Regions from separate parts of the Bartonella capreoli genome, predicted to be linked through region 1. Evidence: predicted binding sites of a transcription regulator. Region 1 holds the regulator's gene; the other holds the start of a gene.
What was found. Region 1 encodes LexA, which represses DNA repair genes until DNA is damaged. Its sites were predicted from a motif close to TGTTCNNNNTGTGTTCNG; they were not measured.

Region 1 (8,034 bases):
AAAAGTTCCAATTGATTGTTTTGGATTTACTGCAGCCTTCATCAGCTGTTTTTGGTGACCTGTATTAAACGTAAAAAATACATTATCTTCTTTGTCTTCTAGAGTATTTGCTAATGCTAGCATCATAGATGAATTATAATCTCTAGATGTATAAGAGGCCATTAAATAAGCATTATCATAATCATTTACAGGCGCTTTGCTGACATACTCTACTTTAACATTCGTAACCCCTTTATCGATATAACCAAGAATTGTTGCAGCTTGTTTGGATAAGTCAATAATTCTATCTTTTATAAAAGGACCACGGTCATTTACCCTAACAATAATAGAAGAGCCATTTTCTAGGTTTGTAACGCGAGCATAACTAGGCAAAGGCATCGTAGGGTGGGCAGCAGTTAAAAGATTCATATCATAGATTTCACCATTTGCAGTTAAACGCCCATGGAAATCTGAACCATACCATGATGCTTGACCAACACGTTTATAAGTTGGATCGTCTTCTGGATAATACCATTTTCCTTTTATTTGATAAGGTTTACCAACAACAGCTCTACTGCCTTTATTTTTTGATTTATGCTGTGTGTTCAAAGCCTTTTCAGGTACAGTAACAGCCTTTCCAGCCTTTACCTTAGGTGTTGTATTGGTGGAACTTTTCCCTGCAAATTGTGTTGTTTGGTTTGCACAAGCTGTTAATAAACCAACAGCAGCAATCATAGGCACAAATTGAAATATCATTTTAACAACGGAGGTTAACTTTCTTTTACTATTTAAAAGCATTTATCAGCCCGCTTACCCTTCTTCAGCTTTTATTGTAAATATGGAAATTACATTCTTTGTGTACGGTAGAAAAATTTATACCCATGAATGACTATATTCGTTAGATTTATGGTATTCTAAAAATCAATCTTTCATCAAGCTATTAACATAATATAAAAGAATATTTGTTATAATTTACAAAAGGTGATGTATGCCTAAGGTTGATAAAAATTAAACAAAATCAATAAGTTATAAGCATAAAATCAGAAACAAAACATCATAATATAAATTGTGAATTAAGCCGAGCTTACTTTATATGAATAATAGAAAACAGGTATAATTTACAAATAGCATAAATAATTTTTATCAATTTACGAGGAATTTGGAAACATTATTTATGGTGAGCGCGCAGGGATTCGAACCCTGGACCTACTGATTAAAAGTCAGTTGCTCTACCAACTGAGCTACGCGCTCCCACACAATTATTTTGCTTGTGGAAAATGAATGGGAACATACGGTCGACTTTTCATTTGGTCAACACCTTTTATGAAAAAATATTATTTTTTACTTTGTTTATCAAAATACTGTTTATTACACCCAACTTTCTTACTATTTTATGCACTCTTTTAGGATACAAAATAATACACAACGCATATTGTACTCTTTACACCCATTAATATAGGTAGAAGATATGCTTTTCAGTAAATGCAAACGACATCATTCAAATGAAAACAAAATATTAATGATTCAAATTTTCAAGAATTCTTTGCTTCTTTTTTACACAATTTTAGTGTAGCTTAATCTTTCAAACAGTAGCTAACATTGTTGTGAATTAATCATTTGATAAAATGATTCTAGCTATGCAATTCGTAACTGGCTACATTCACTTGAAAAGTTGTTCTTTAATTGATCTATTATTATAATAAAGTAGGCAAAATATTTGAGTCTATCTCTATAAGGTAGAGATAACGCTTTTCGAAAGCCAATCATAAAATCATACGACAATTATTTATTTCAACCTGAGAAAAGTCTTAGTTGATATCCACAAAATCACACTAAAAACTATAATTATATCTGTTAAAAATACACCCTAATATAAATTAAAGTTTAAGAAATTTTCTATCCATCAATAATCAATTTATATTCTTACCTAAAAAATGATATTCCATATAGCTGATAACTAAAAAATATAAATTTGACCGGTGATATATACGAATATTGTCAGATAAAAAACAAATGACCCCACATTCTTTATTTCTAGGCTTAAATTTCTAGACTCAAATAAAATGAAGAGTTTTGCGTTATTTTAAAAAAATTGTAGAATAATCATAAAATACTTATGCTTTGTCTTCTATTTTTTCTTTTTCGATTTTTTGATTGGAATGTTGAATGCTGACATGTAAACAATATGAGCTACTTTTATTCATGCACAATCATATGAAAGAAACTGGTGTTCCCCCCTCCTTTGATGAGATGAGAAATGCATTAGAGCTTGCTTCAAAATCCAGCATTCATAGGCTTATTACAGCTTTAGAAGAGCGTGGTTTTATACGTCGTTTGCCAAACCGTGCTCGTGCAGTAGAAGTTATCCGACTTCCTGATAAAATAACATTCGATCTTTCTTCTGCACGTAAAATTTTTCCAAGTATGGTAGAAAAAAACAAAAAGAAAACATTTCAAGACCTTGATAATCTTGATCATTCTGACACGAAAAACAAACAAAATATTACTATCCCTATTATGGGCCGTATTGCTGCTGGCGTACCTATTTCGGCAATACAGCAGCAAACAAATACACTTTCTCTTCCACCAGACATGATTGGTTTAGGTGAGTATTATGCCCTGGAAGTTAAAGGTGATTCTATGGTTGAGGCAGGTATTATTGATAAAGATACTATAATTGTTAAACGTCAAAATACAGCAACACAAGGTGAAATTATTGTTGCATTAATTGATAAACAAGAAGCAACTTTAAAACGTTACCGACGTAAAGGGGCTTCGATTGCATTAGAAGCTGCAAATCCTCATTATGAAACGCGCGTATATAAGCCTGAACGTGTTCATATACAAGGCAGACTCATTGGGCTTATTCGTCATTATTAAAAGACAAAATAGTTAAAAATATAAATAAACAGCTGTGTACGTTTTGGAAATGTCTATATACAAAGTCGTCACCGTGATGATTATAGATAACGCTATTTATTAGCGTTTTTGTCTTTTGTATTCTGTGTGCTCGTGATTATAAATAAGTTTACATAACTTTTGTAGCAAAATGTATCAAATGCGTCTAAAGGTTAAAGAGTATGCAGACATTATTCCTAAAAAATAGGAATAATGGATCAGTTAGATTTTCGTTAAAGAATTACAAGGATTAATTATGGCAGCACCTCGCATTAGTTTTGTTTCTCTCGGTTGTCCAAAAGCACTTGTAGATTCTGAGCGTATTATTACAAGTCTTCGTTCTGAAGGTTACGAAATCTCACATAAGCACCAAGGAGCGGATCTCGTTATTGTTAATACCTGTGGTTTTCTTGATTCTGCACGAACTGAATCACTCGCTAATATTGAAAAAGCTATCAAAGAAAACGGAAAAGTTATTGTAACTGGATGTCTTGGTGCTGAACCTGATGTTATCCGTCAAGCACACCCTAGTGTATTAGCTATTACTGGACCACAAGCATATGAAAACGTCATACAAGCAGTTCATACAGTCGTTCCTCCAGTCCATGACCCCTTCGTTGATTTAGTTCCTCCGCAAGGTATCCGCCTTACACCCCGCCATTATGCTTATTTAAAAATTTCTGAAGGATGTTCTAATCGATGTAGTTTTTGTATTATCCCTGCTCTGCGCGGTAATTTGGTCTCTCGCCCTATAGGCGATATTCTCCGCGAAGCAGAAAAGCTTGTACAAGCAGGCGTAAAAGAACTCTTGATTATTTCACAAGACACTAGTGCTTATGGTATTGATATTAAATATGCTGAAAGCTCTTGGAAAGACCGCACAATAAAAACTAAATTTTTAGATCTTTGTCGCGAACTAGGAGATATGGGTGTTTGGGTGCGTATGCACTATGTTTATCCTTACCCTCATGTTGATGCAGTTATTGAACTGATGGCTGCAGGAAAAATCCTCCCTTATTTAGATATCCCTTTTCAGCACGCATCACCAACTGTTTTACGCAATATGAAACGCCCTGCTCATATGGAAAAAACGAATCGTAGAATTGAAGAGTGGCGAAAAATTTGTCCAGATCTCACTTTGCGATCAACATTCATTGTTGGTTTTCCAGGAGAAACCAATGAAGATTTTGAGATGCTTCTTGAATGGTTAGAAGAAACAAAAATTGAGCGTGCTGGTTGCTTTAAATATGAGGCAGTAAAAGGTGCTGCTGCAAACGATCTTGAATTAGGAAACGTCGCGGAAGAAGTGAAAGAAAGTCGTTGGCATCGCTTTATGGCAAAACAACAACAAATTTCTGCCCGTCTTTTAAAGAAAAAGATTGGACAAAGGCTTCAAATCCTCATTGATGAAAGTCAAGGTAAAGTGGCTAAAGGCCGCAGTAAGTATGATGCTCCAGAAATAGATGGTGTTGTTCATATATCATCACGGCGACCACTTCGTAGCGGTGAATTTGTTACTGTTAAAATCGAACAATCCGATGCCTACGATCTTTATGGTATTGCTGTTTAAATTATAGTAAAGCATTAAAAGCGAAAAGTTTTTTATCAAGCAAATGACTTGGGCGTACATTTGTTAAAGCACGAATCATAGTATCTTTTCGCCCTGGCATTCTTTTTTCGATATCATTTAGCATTTCTTTTATTACATTGCGTTGTAAACCACTTTGGCTACCACAAAGATTACAAGGAATAATAGGAAATTGCATTGCTTGAGAAAACTTTTTCATATCTTCTTCAGCTGCATAAACAAGAGGGCGCAAAACAAAAAGATCCCCCTCATCATTTATAAGCTTTCCAGGCATAGCTGCTAAACGACCACCATGAAATAAATTCATAAAAAACGTTTCTAAAACATCATCACGATGATGTCCCAGTACTAATGCAGAACACCCCTCCTCACGTGCGATACGATACAAATGCCCACGCCGCAACCTGGAACAAAGCGAACAATATGTTTGCGTTGGTGTCAGCTTATCTGTAACAACTGAATAAGTATCCTGATATTCAATGCGATAAGGAATTTGATAACTATTCAAATAATCAGGAAGAATATGCTTTGGAAAGCCTGGTTGACCTTGATCAAGATTACAAGCTAAAATTTCAATTTGTAAAAGACCACGCCATTTTAAATCTAAGAGAAGAGCCAGTAAACCATAAGAATCTTTCCCACCGGATAAAGCAACAAGCCATTTTTTCCCTGAAGATAACATAGAGAAATCATCGAACGCTTGCCGTATATGACGTAAAAGTCGTTTACGTAATTTATTAAATTCTACAGTTGAAGGGGCAACTCGAAACATTGGATGGCAATCATCAATACTCTCCTCCAAAAGACCACCTATACCTACATTTTCTATTGTTCGATATTACTTAGAAAGTTTAATTTATAATACTATACCCTGTATAATAATACAATGGTTCACTTTCAATCATAATACAAGCAGCAACAAATATAACAGGATTTAAATTTATGCTAAATCCTGTCTGTAAATTGGATATCTATAATCAAAAAGATAAAAACGTACGTACTCTATCGCAGAAAAAACTGATAACCTCAGCAAATTAATGATGTTATCAGTTCCAACGATTGCGAAACAACGTAGCTCTTTTAAAATACACAATCAAATTAGAGAGTGATAAACCTACTAAAAAATTTAGCGTGAATAAAACTCAACAACTAAATTAGGTTCCATGTGAACAGCATAAGGAACATCTGAAAAAGCAGGAATACGAGTAAAAGTCGCTTTCATTTTGCTATGGTCTGCTTCAATATATTCAGGTACATCACGTTCAGCTAACTGTATAGATTCTAAGACCAAAACAAGCTGCTTTGATTTTTCACGAACTTCAATAACATCACCTGGCTTACAACGGTATGACTGAATGTTGGTACGTCGACCATTTACATTGACGTGACCATGATTGATAAATTGACGAGAAGCAAAAATAGTAGGTACAAATTTTGCGCGATAAACAATAGCATCTAAACGTGACTCTAGAAGACCGATAAGATTTTCACTTGTATCACCGCGACGACGAACAGCTTCTTCATAAATTTTACGAAATTGCTTTTCTGAAATATCACCGTAAAATCCTTTTAATTTCTGCTTAGCACGCAACTGGATACCATAATCAGAAAGTTTACCTTTACGGCGCTGTCCGTGTTGACCAGGACCATATTCACGACGATTTACAGGAGACTTGGGACGCCCCCAGATATTTTCCCCCATACGGCGGTCAATTTTATACTTTGTTGATTCGCGCTTACTCATCGCATTTCCTTTACATAAAAAACAAGGTCAAAATATAGACCTCAAGGAAACGCACCCTCCTCTGCCTTCTAAAGTGAAGACTGACAGGATATCTCACACACAAATTTGAAAGCTATCCACGGGACACGTCAATTAATATTATTTTCTTAAAAGAAAAATTTAAAATAACTTTATTCAATTATACTTTAAAGTCAACTCCCTTTACTATACTAAAACCAAACTTTTGTAATAAATGCTCAGTTGCAACTCCTATAGTTTGCGATGTAAATAAAGCACAGTCTTCATGTTTCTTTATGTTTTTATTTTGTATTTCCTCTAATAATAACGATCTGGTGCGCCTGGCTATAGCTTTTGCTGGATCAATCCAACTTACCGTCCATAAAGCCTGCTTGTGAAATAAATTAATTAAAAAAGGATAGTGTGTGCAAGCTAAGACAATAACATCTGTATATTTGCCATTTTTCTCAACAAAGCACGGTAAGATTTCATGACGCAATCCTTTGTCATCGATAGGATTTCCACGTAAATAATTTTCAGCAAATCCTGCAAGTTTTGTACTCCCTACAAGCTGAACATGGCACTGATTGGCAAAAGAATCTATTAATTTATGTGTATATGCACGTTGAATCGTCCCAGGAGTTGCTAACACTGAAATAAGACCTGACTTTGTCTTTTTAGCTGCTAATTTAATTGCAGGTACAGTTCCAACAAAAAGAATATTAGGAAATTTTCGTCGTAAATCTGTTATCACCAATGTAGAAGCCGTATTGCAGGCAATAACACATAAAATAGGATTATAAAGTTTTAATAGATTTGTAAAAATCTTTAAAATGCGTTGTTTCAAAGCATCTTCACTCCAAATACCATAGGGAAATCCTGCATCATCAGCAACATAAATAAATTGGAATTCAGAAATAAGAGCGCGTACTTCCTCCACCACTGTTAACCCACCAATACCGCTATCAAAAAAAAGAAGTGGTCGCTCACTCATTAGTATTTATACCTGTTGTGATTTTCTTTTTGCGATTACGCCCCACAGGTACACCGCTACCCCGTGGAAATTCAGGTGAAAAATGATCTAGTGAAGATATAACTCCCCGTAGCAGTCGAATTTCAGATTCACTCAATTTAGCACGTGTAAAAACAGAGCGTATATTGAGGACCATCACCTCTTTGCGTTCTTGCGGTCTAAAATATCCACGAGAATCCAAAGCATTTTCTAATTGCGATAAAAAACCGTGCAGCGTGGCCTTATCCGCTGATTTCATTTCTGCTACACGAAAAGCCGTATCGTTTAAATCATCTAAACCAGATTTCATCCATTCATAAGACATCAACAAAACTGCTTGTGCAATATTCAATGAAGCAAAAGCAGGATTAACCGGAAAAGTAACAATTTCATCAGCAAAGCTAATTTCATCATTTTTAAGCCCCCATCTTTCTCTACCAAATAAAATACCTATTTTATGCCCAATACCTTCATGATAACGTAAAATACCTGCTGCTTCTACAGCACTTCTAACCGTCTTAAAACCACATCTTTTACGTGCTGTTGTGCCCAAAACATAATTTAAATCTGCGATTGCGTCATATAATGTATTAAAAACTAACGCATTATCAATAATATGATCAGCTTTACTGGCTGCAGCTCTAGCTTTTTCATTTGGAAATACTTCCCGTGGTTTAACCAGCCGAAGATTAGATAGTCCAAAATTTGCCATCGCTCTTGCCACCATACCAATATTTTCTGGCAATTGCGGCTCAACTAAGACAATAATTGGACCATTCATTATATTTTGACGTCTCCTATTTGTCCCAGCCATTT
Region 2 (8,034 bases), on a different contig from region 1:
GGCTTGATCGTCAATATTCTATATGGGGGCAGGTTATGGAAGGTATGGAAAATGTTGATAAGATCAAGCGTGGTGAGCCTGTTGTAGAGCCTGATGCGATTATCAAAGCCAGAATTGCTGCAGATACAAAGTAGTATTAGAATATTGTGCAGATAATTTCTGTTTACAGTTTAATTTGGAATTTTGTTGAAGTTGGTGTGAACTGTGTATTTTGGTGTAAATAGAATTTTTCAATTTTGAAGTTTCGAAATAACAAGCCTTATTGAAATTGGCTTTTTTACATCAGAATACACGGTTGCTTTATATTATGTTTTTCAAAACAAATATTACAATATTTTTATGTTTATATTTTTCTAAGTTTTTTAGTGAAAAAAATGCACCAGTTTTCATGAAGTAAAATATTATTCCGGTATAACTGCAAAGTATTTATTTTTGTTTTGGTTCTGTTACTCCAATTTATTCGAGTAAAATATTATTTCTGTCTTAATTTGTTGTGTTTTAAATGTTGAAAAAGGAAGAGATGCTAAAACTATTTTTATTTGTAAAATAAAGTAGCAACCCAGATTATCAGTTTATATTTTAGCAAGAAATTTCACGGTAGGCTTTAAAGTTATAAAATAGAGCACTATTTTGTTTCATAATGTAGAAGCTGTGTAATTTTTACTTTGAACGTAACAAGTATACGTGATCATAAAATGGATTGAGACAAATTGATTATATTCATACTAAAATTGTTCAAGCATTTATGGCACTAAACACATAAAAATAAAGTCATTTGTTATCAAAATACAATACTTAAGGTTATTTAAGACTGTAGTGGATAACTGTTAGTGTTTTAAGGTATATAATCCAGACACTGCAGATATTTTTATTCGTCTGGCTGTTTTTAGTATGTTGATTGTTTGATAATAAATTCTCATTTATTTTGTTAAACTCTCTTAAGGCTGATTTCAGTGTTTAGTAGAGTCAAATCATTTATAGCGCTTATAATAATGCGATCAAAAAAGGAATTATGTTTGGTTGCTAGGCGATATGAATTTGTTTAATCAAAAAGACGAAAATGATGATTAAGACGTTTCACTATAACAAAATCGCTCAAGATGGACAGGCCCGTTTGGGTGAAATTATAACAAGACGTGGACATATTCGCACACCCGCATTCATGCCCGTTGGAACGGTAGGAACCGTTAAGGCTATGTATATGGATCAGCTACGTGATCTTGGGGCAGATGTTATTTTGGGTAATACTTATCATTTAATGTTGCGGCCTGGGGCTGAGAGGGTTGCACGTTTAGGAGGCTTACATGAATTTGCACGTTGGCCTGAACCTATTTTAACGGATTCTGGTGGTTTTCAAGTTATGTCCCTTTCAGGGATTTGTAAAATTACAGAGAAATGTGTGATTTTTCGCTCTCATATTAATGGAGCGTATTATGAAATGAGTCCAGAACGTTCTATTGAAATCCAAGGACTGCTTGATTCTGACATTCAAATGCAGCTTGATCAATGTATTGCATTACCTGCAAGTGAGAAAGAAATAGAAGCTGCTATGGAGCTTTCATTGCGTTGGGCACAGCGTTGTAAGACAGCTTTTGGTAACCAACCAGATAAAGCGATGTTTGGTATTATTCAAGGCGGTGATAATATGAAGTTGCGTGAACGTTCTGTTCGAGCATTGAAAGAGATGGATTTGAAGGGCTACGCTATTGGAGGACTTGCAGTTGGTGAAACTCAAGATATTATGATGGCGGTATTGGATGCTACTTGTTCTCTTTTGCCAGAAAATAAACCACGCTATCTCATGGGAGTGGGCACTCCAGATGATATTTTAAAAAGTGTCGCTCGAGGTATTGATATGTTTGATTGTGTTTTACCAACGCGTGCTGGGCGTCATGGTTTAGCTTTTACCCGCTTTGGTAGAATAAATTTGCGCAATGCACGTTATGCAGAAGATTCTCGCCCTCTTGATCCACAATCGCCTTGCCCTGCTGCACGTGATTATAGTCGTGCTTATTTGCACCATTTAGTCAAATCTAATGAAGCTCTTGGTGGCATGTTGTTAACTTGGAATAATCTTTCTTATTATCAACAGCTTATGCAAGGTATTCGTACTTCCATTAAAGCAGGATGTTATGCTGATTTTTGTGCAGAAACAAGTGCCTTATGGGAGCAAAGCAAAAGGCATTAGCACATTAAGTATGTGTCTATTTTTGACGGTATTTGAGTTGTTTTTCATTGTGTTAAGTTTATCTTCTCATGAAGAGAGTTTTTCTTAACAGTTTTGATTGACGAGAGTAACTTTTTTGAAAAATATAAAACTGCGCTATCATAAAAAATGAATTGCGCAGTTTTATTGAAACATTTTCTCTGTAGTGTCAATTTAACAGAGATTATTGCTCCGATACGCATTACCTGATCCGGAGAAAAACAGTTTATTTTCTGTTTCTGGATAACTTTTTAGATTAACAATGTTAATTACAGGTTAGTGATTTCTTAAAGAAGTATGAAAATTGCATTTTTTATACAAGATTTTTAAATTCTCAGCCATATTATTATTAGCATGGTGCTGTTTATTATGTTCCAACCAATATTATGAACACTCGTTTTTTGTTTTACTTAATTTGGTGTTACAGTTTGTAAGCAGTTGCTTGTGTAACATTTATTTTAAAATTATGACTATGGTTGATTTAAATGCTGAAAAATAGCATCTGAAAGCTTGTTAATAGTATTACACTTGTTTTGACGATTACGATTATTATTCAAGCTAATACAACTTAGATTGGATGAGCTTGCGAGGGGGAAGGTAAGCTACTTTATTTTTGTGACTGTTGTTGTTTTATGGGTTTGATAATAAAAGCTATTGAATAAATAGATTTGATAAATACTTCAAAGTATCTCTTTTTTGCAATATTCACATTAGAAAATGTGCATATATTAATATTAACAGTATCAATATTTATTCTTATGAAACAGTATGTTTCATTATTTTTTGCATCGAGAAAGAAATTGCTTGTTTCACTTAGAATACAGTTCTTTAATTTTGCAAAAACCCCAAGCTCTCCTTTCGCAGAGCTTGAGGATTTTAATTATATTAATTAGCCATTTCTTTTTTTAGATTTGCATCAATTTTATCGAGAAATCCTGTTGTAGAAAGCCATTTTTGTTCTGGTCCGATCAAAAGTGCAAGATCTTTTGTCATAAAACCTTCTTCAACAGTGTGGACACAAACTTTTTCTAATGTAACGGCAAAGTTTTTCAACTTCTCATTGTTGTCAAGTTTTGCACGATGAATCAGACCACGTGTCCATGCAAAAATAGAGGCGATAGAATTTGTTGATGTTTCTTCACCTTTCTGATGCTGACGGTAATGACGTGTTACTGTACCATGCGCAGCTTCTGCTTCAACAATTTTACCGTCTGGTGTCATAAGAACGGAAGTCATAAGACCAAGGGAACCAAAACCTTGAGCAACGATGTCTGATTGAACGTCACCATCATAGTTTTTACATGCCCAAACATATCCACCTGACCATTTGAGTGCTGAAGCAACCATATCATCAATTAAGCGATGCTCATAATGTAATTTGCGGCTTTCAAATTCAGTTTTAAATTCTGTATCGAATATTTCTTGAAAGATATCTTTGAAACGACCATCATAGGCTTTTAAAATAGTATTTTTTGTCGAAAGATAAACTGGAACATTTCGTTGTAGGCCGTAATTGAAAGATGCGCGTGCAAAGTCGCGGATTGATTCATCAATATTGTACATGGCCATAGCAACCCCTGCGCTTGGGGCATCAAAAACATCGTGTTCTATAATCTGACCATCATCACCAACAAATTTGATACTTAGCTTCCCTTTACCAGGGAATTTAAAATCAGTTGCTTTATATTGATCACCAAAAGCATGGCGCCCAATAATAATAGGTTTTGTCCAGCTAGGAACGAGGCGTGGGACATTTTTACAGATAATGGGCTCACGAAAAATGACCCCTCCTAAAATGTTACGGATTGTGCCATTTGGCGACTTCCACATTTTTTTTAAGTTAAATTCTTTAACACGTGATTCATCAGGAGTAATAGTTGCACATTTTACACCAACCCCATATTGTTTAATAGCATTGGCAGAATCAATAGTAACTTGATCATTGGTTTCATCTCGGTTTTTGATGGAAAGATCATAATATTTAAGATTAATATCGAGATAAGGGTGGATCAATTTGTCTTTTATATGCTTCCAAATAATACGGGTCATTTCATCACCGTCGATTTCAACGACGGGATTTTCTACTTTGATCTTTTCCATTAGAAGTCCTTTTTCATTTAAGTAATATTATCTTCTATAGCACTTTCAAGTCTATGATGAAAAGTAAAAATAAGTGATAATGGAAGAGTATTAAATTTCATAAGCAAAGAGTTATTGAATATATCAATAAGCTGTTTTGTGATTTTTATTTTTAAAAATAAAATTATAATGGATAAAAATAAACTTTATGAAATAACCTTTGTTTTTTCTGTATTTATTTTAATTTTATTTATGTTATATAAAAGTGTTATTGAAATATATCAGCTCAGATGGGGAGGGGAAAAGAATGGGTTTTATTAATTCATCTCAGTTAAACATAAAAATTGATGAATATCAAAAGCACAGTTTACCTATAGAGCAGCATTTTGGCAAAACGCTTCCCGACACTATTCAGGCACCATCTGTATCTATTGATACTAAAGATATTTTTCCTTTAAAATTTTATGATGCATTATCGTGTATTAAAGAGGTATCTGATAATAGAGTTTAAGCTACCAAAATTTTATCTCCTGTAATGGAGTCTACTCATTCTGTTGCTTTGGGGGGGATTTAATTGACGCTGATTTTTCGCAATTTCAGGGTTATGATGATGTTCTAAGTGGTCACTTTCAAATTTATGCTCCTTTGACAGTGAGTGATAATCAATTGAGGATCTTGCACATTCCTTAGCAAAAGAAGATAAATTGCGTGGAGGATCACAAGCTTTATTTGAAGCTTTAGATCATGATACTGCCAGAATATACAATTAATCAGCTATGGAAAATTTTACTGGAAGACCTGTTGATTGGAAGAAAGGCTATATGTTTGGCACAATGTGGGATCGCCGCGTGATTGATGAAAAATTAATTCAACAATTTGAACAAGAAGGTAAACAGATATTTACTGGAGCTATAGGATCTATACATTTTTCTATTGTGTATTAAATACTGTTTAATACATCATATTATTTGCTAACAGCTATTGATAGCAAAATATGGATGGTTTTTAGATATACTGAATAAGTTCATCACCTTTGAGTTTGCTAATTTTTCAACAAATGAAGAATTTTTTTTGTGTAGCAAATTCAATATCAGAACTATAATTACTCTTCATTGATGTAAACTGTCAATCATTTTTGTTCCAAGCATGCTTAAATTCTATAAGCTTGCATTTGTCAGCATAAGACTAAAAAGAAAAACATCCATATTTGTAAGGTACAAATTCATAACTTTGTTTTTCTTCCCATTTGTAAATAAAATAAATATTTTTGAAAATCTGTATTGAAAGACGTTCTCCAAATTCTTGAAGCAAGACTAACAATAGTTTTTGCTGTTTGAATAGAGTCTTGCCTTTTTTTGTTTTCATAGTGTTATCTCGGGTGTCTGATTGAACGGTATTTGTGGCACAAACCGGTAGATGAATTTGAAAAACCACTCAAATTTCAACAAGTCGCGCTGGTTTATGATTTGCTTGGTATAAAGTCAATAAAATTATAGTACAAAAAAGCATTTATGCACTGATAAAATCACCAATAAACTGTTTATTTTCAGTTATTTATGCTGTTTTTTATTTGGAAAAATGCACTATGTTATGCTATAGTAAAAATAGCTTTTCATATCCGTATTTTGTTTCAATTATTTTCCTTAGAAAAGGTTATAAAAATATGATCAATAAAGTGATTTTAGTAGGCAATCTGGGTGCCGATCCCGAAAGCAGAACAATGGCATCTGGTACAGAGGTGGTGAACTTTCGTATGAGCACTTCTCAAAGTTGTACAGATAAAATAACCCCTCAAAAAGTAGAGAAAACAGAATGGCATTCTGTCGTGATTTTTAATCCGCAACTTGCAAAGGTTGCTCTTCAACATCTCAGTAAAGGTTCTGCGGTTTATATTGAAGGTCAATTACAAACCTGTAAATGGCAAGATGAAAGTGGGCAAGAACGCTACACAACAGAAATTGTCTTGTCGCAATATAAGGGTGAATTGAAGATCCTTAATAGTATTCAAAAAGATGATATTGACGTGGACACTCAAGAGCAAGCGATAACATTGGAGAGTGTTGGTCGAGAGTCTTTGAATGCGACTTTTAATGATGATGTCTTATTGCAATCAGAAGACTTACTTATGAAAAGATGTAAAAAACGAGGAAGACCTAAATAGCTGATCAAATAAGAGAGCCTAATGGGCGCATCTCACGCGTAAAAAAGCCTCGTGAGCTTATTAACAAATTGGCTCTTGAAATGCGTGCCAAGCATAATGGGGTGAGTATTCAAGATGCGAAGAACCCGCTTTCTGGTACTTATGTAGGGCGATTATATTTATTGGGGAAAGAGAAAGGAATTAATAAAGATCAGTATGATGCGTCACAGCAATATAGTCGAGTACGAAACAATTACCTGTGTGCGAAAGGATTGCCAGGGGCGATTTATGATGCAGTCGCTACTAATCACGATCAAGACAGTCTTGAAAAGTGGGTTGAGATGGCAACTGATCGCTATGAAGCTATGCAAGACGTTATCAGAAAAGCACAAGGTTTATATCGTCAATATAACCTTTATGCTGCGTTACAGTATATCGTTATTGAAGATCGACAATTGCCATATCTTGTTAGTTCTTTACGCATTGCTTTGAATGCTCTTCATAAATATTTTTATCTGGGAGAAAGGATCGGACAGTAAATTCAAAGTCAATAAAATGTGTATATATTTACACATTATGAGTGCATAAATGGAACAAAATAGCCGAAAAATTATTGCAAAATTGAAGCGTGATGGCTTTGAGCTCTGTTAAAATAAAAGGTTTTCATTATAAGTTTAAAAATAGTCAAGTAATTATTGTTCCCCATTCTAAAGATGGTTTTCCAATTGGTACAGGGCGTTCCATTATTGCACAACAAGCGAGTTGGTAAAAAAGAAAAGAAGAATGAAAAGGCTTTTTTCTTGTTCACAAAGATAAAAATTCTGCTTTTGAAGGATTATTTTCTGTTGCAGATCAGGAAGAAAATCTCATTTCTAATGCAACAGATGCCCTTCAACTATATTGTGAAGAAGTGAATAAGTTGCCAGCTCCTTTAAAATTTGAAGAAGTGATACAAAAGGAAGTCGTCAGAATAGTTTTATTGGAAAGAACCTTTTTAACACAGTTCCAATTTATTGGAAATGATTCTGAAGTGATGCGTACAAAATATCAATTGAACTAGGCTTCTGCAATGCGATTGATGATTGTGCATAAGAAAGAGGCGTAACACGGTCTGCTCTTTTAGCAACATCAGCACGTTATGATAAGCAATTAGATGTGAAAAGAAAGCTTACAGTTTTTCTTCTTATTTTCTTCTACGAACATGTGTACCTTTACAAACACCATATTTAGATTGAATGAGATAAAAATATACCAGATCGTAATTTTTAGTTGACAGGGGGATAAAAATAGTATTAACTAATAAGGTGGTATGAGTATTTTTGTGCCCAAAATTACAAATTAATGTAATTAGTTTTGTTGTTGAAGGCCCTGCGAATGCAGGTTTTTTATTAAAGTAATCAAGTTTATTCGTTTTTATTTATTGACGATTTATTGACCTCCTCTTTGTTCTTGAGAGTGAGGTTTTTTTATTGTCTCAACTACTCGAAAGGAAAATAACTTATGGAAGAAATACCAGTAGTTATTACAAGGCCTGTGTGTGTTTTTGGCGACAACAGAGCCACTGTTAACATTTATTGCACGGTAAAAGCATCTAAATTGATATGGTTTG

Region 2: ssb (single-stranded DNA-binding protein) is a predicted target of LexA. The motif match lies at 5,912-5,929, and genes of this name have one in related genera.

The regions. Positions count from the first base shown of each region.
Region 1 is NZ_CADDZX010000004.1:66,954-74,987, forward strand. Features, by position in the region: gene J7R05_RS04665 (septal ring lytic transglycosylase RlpA family protein) at 1-777, opposite strand, end outside; tRNA gene J7R05_RS04670 (tRNA-Lys) at 1,155-1,230, opposite strand; gene lexA (transcriptional repressor LexA) at 2,146-2,859, shown strand; gene rimO (30S ribosomal protein S12 methylthiotransferase RimO) at 3,134-4,447, shown strand; gene ttcA (tRNA 2-thiocytidine(32) synthetase TtcA) at 4,449-5,237, opposite strand; gene rpsD (30S ribosomal protein S4) at 5,592-6,209, opposite strand; gene murI (glutamate racemase) at 6,388-7,200, opposite strand; gene J7R05_RS04700 (RNA methyltransferase) at 7,193-8,032, opposite strand.
Region 2 is NZ_CADDZX010000003.1:60,268-68,301, reverse strand. Features, by position in the region: gene J7R05_RS03715 (peptidylprolyl isomerase) at 1-134, shown strand, start outside; gene tgt (tRNA guanosine(34) transglycosylase Tgt) at 1,064-2,188, shown strand; gene J7R05_RS03705 (NADP-dependent isocitrate dehydrogenase) at 3,092-4,306, opposite strand; gene J7R05_RS09215 (hypothetical protein) at 4,593-4,796, shown strand; gene J7R05_RS09530 (hypothetical protein) at 5,107-5,229, shown strand; gene ssb (single-stranded DNA-binding protein) at 5,949-6,446, shown strand; gene J7R05_RS03690 (hypothetical protein) at 6,527-6,964, shown strand; gene J7R05_RS03685 (hypothetical protein) at 7,057-7,194, shown strand; gene J7R05_RS03680 (hypothetical protein) at 7,926-8,034, shown strand, end outside.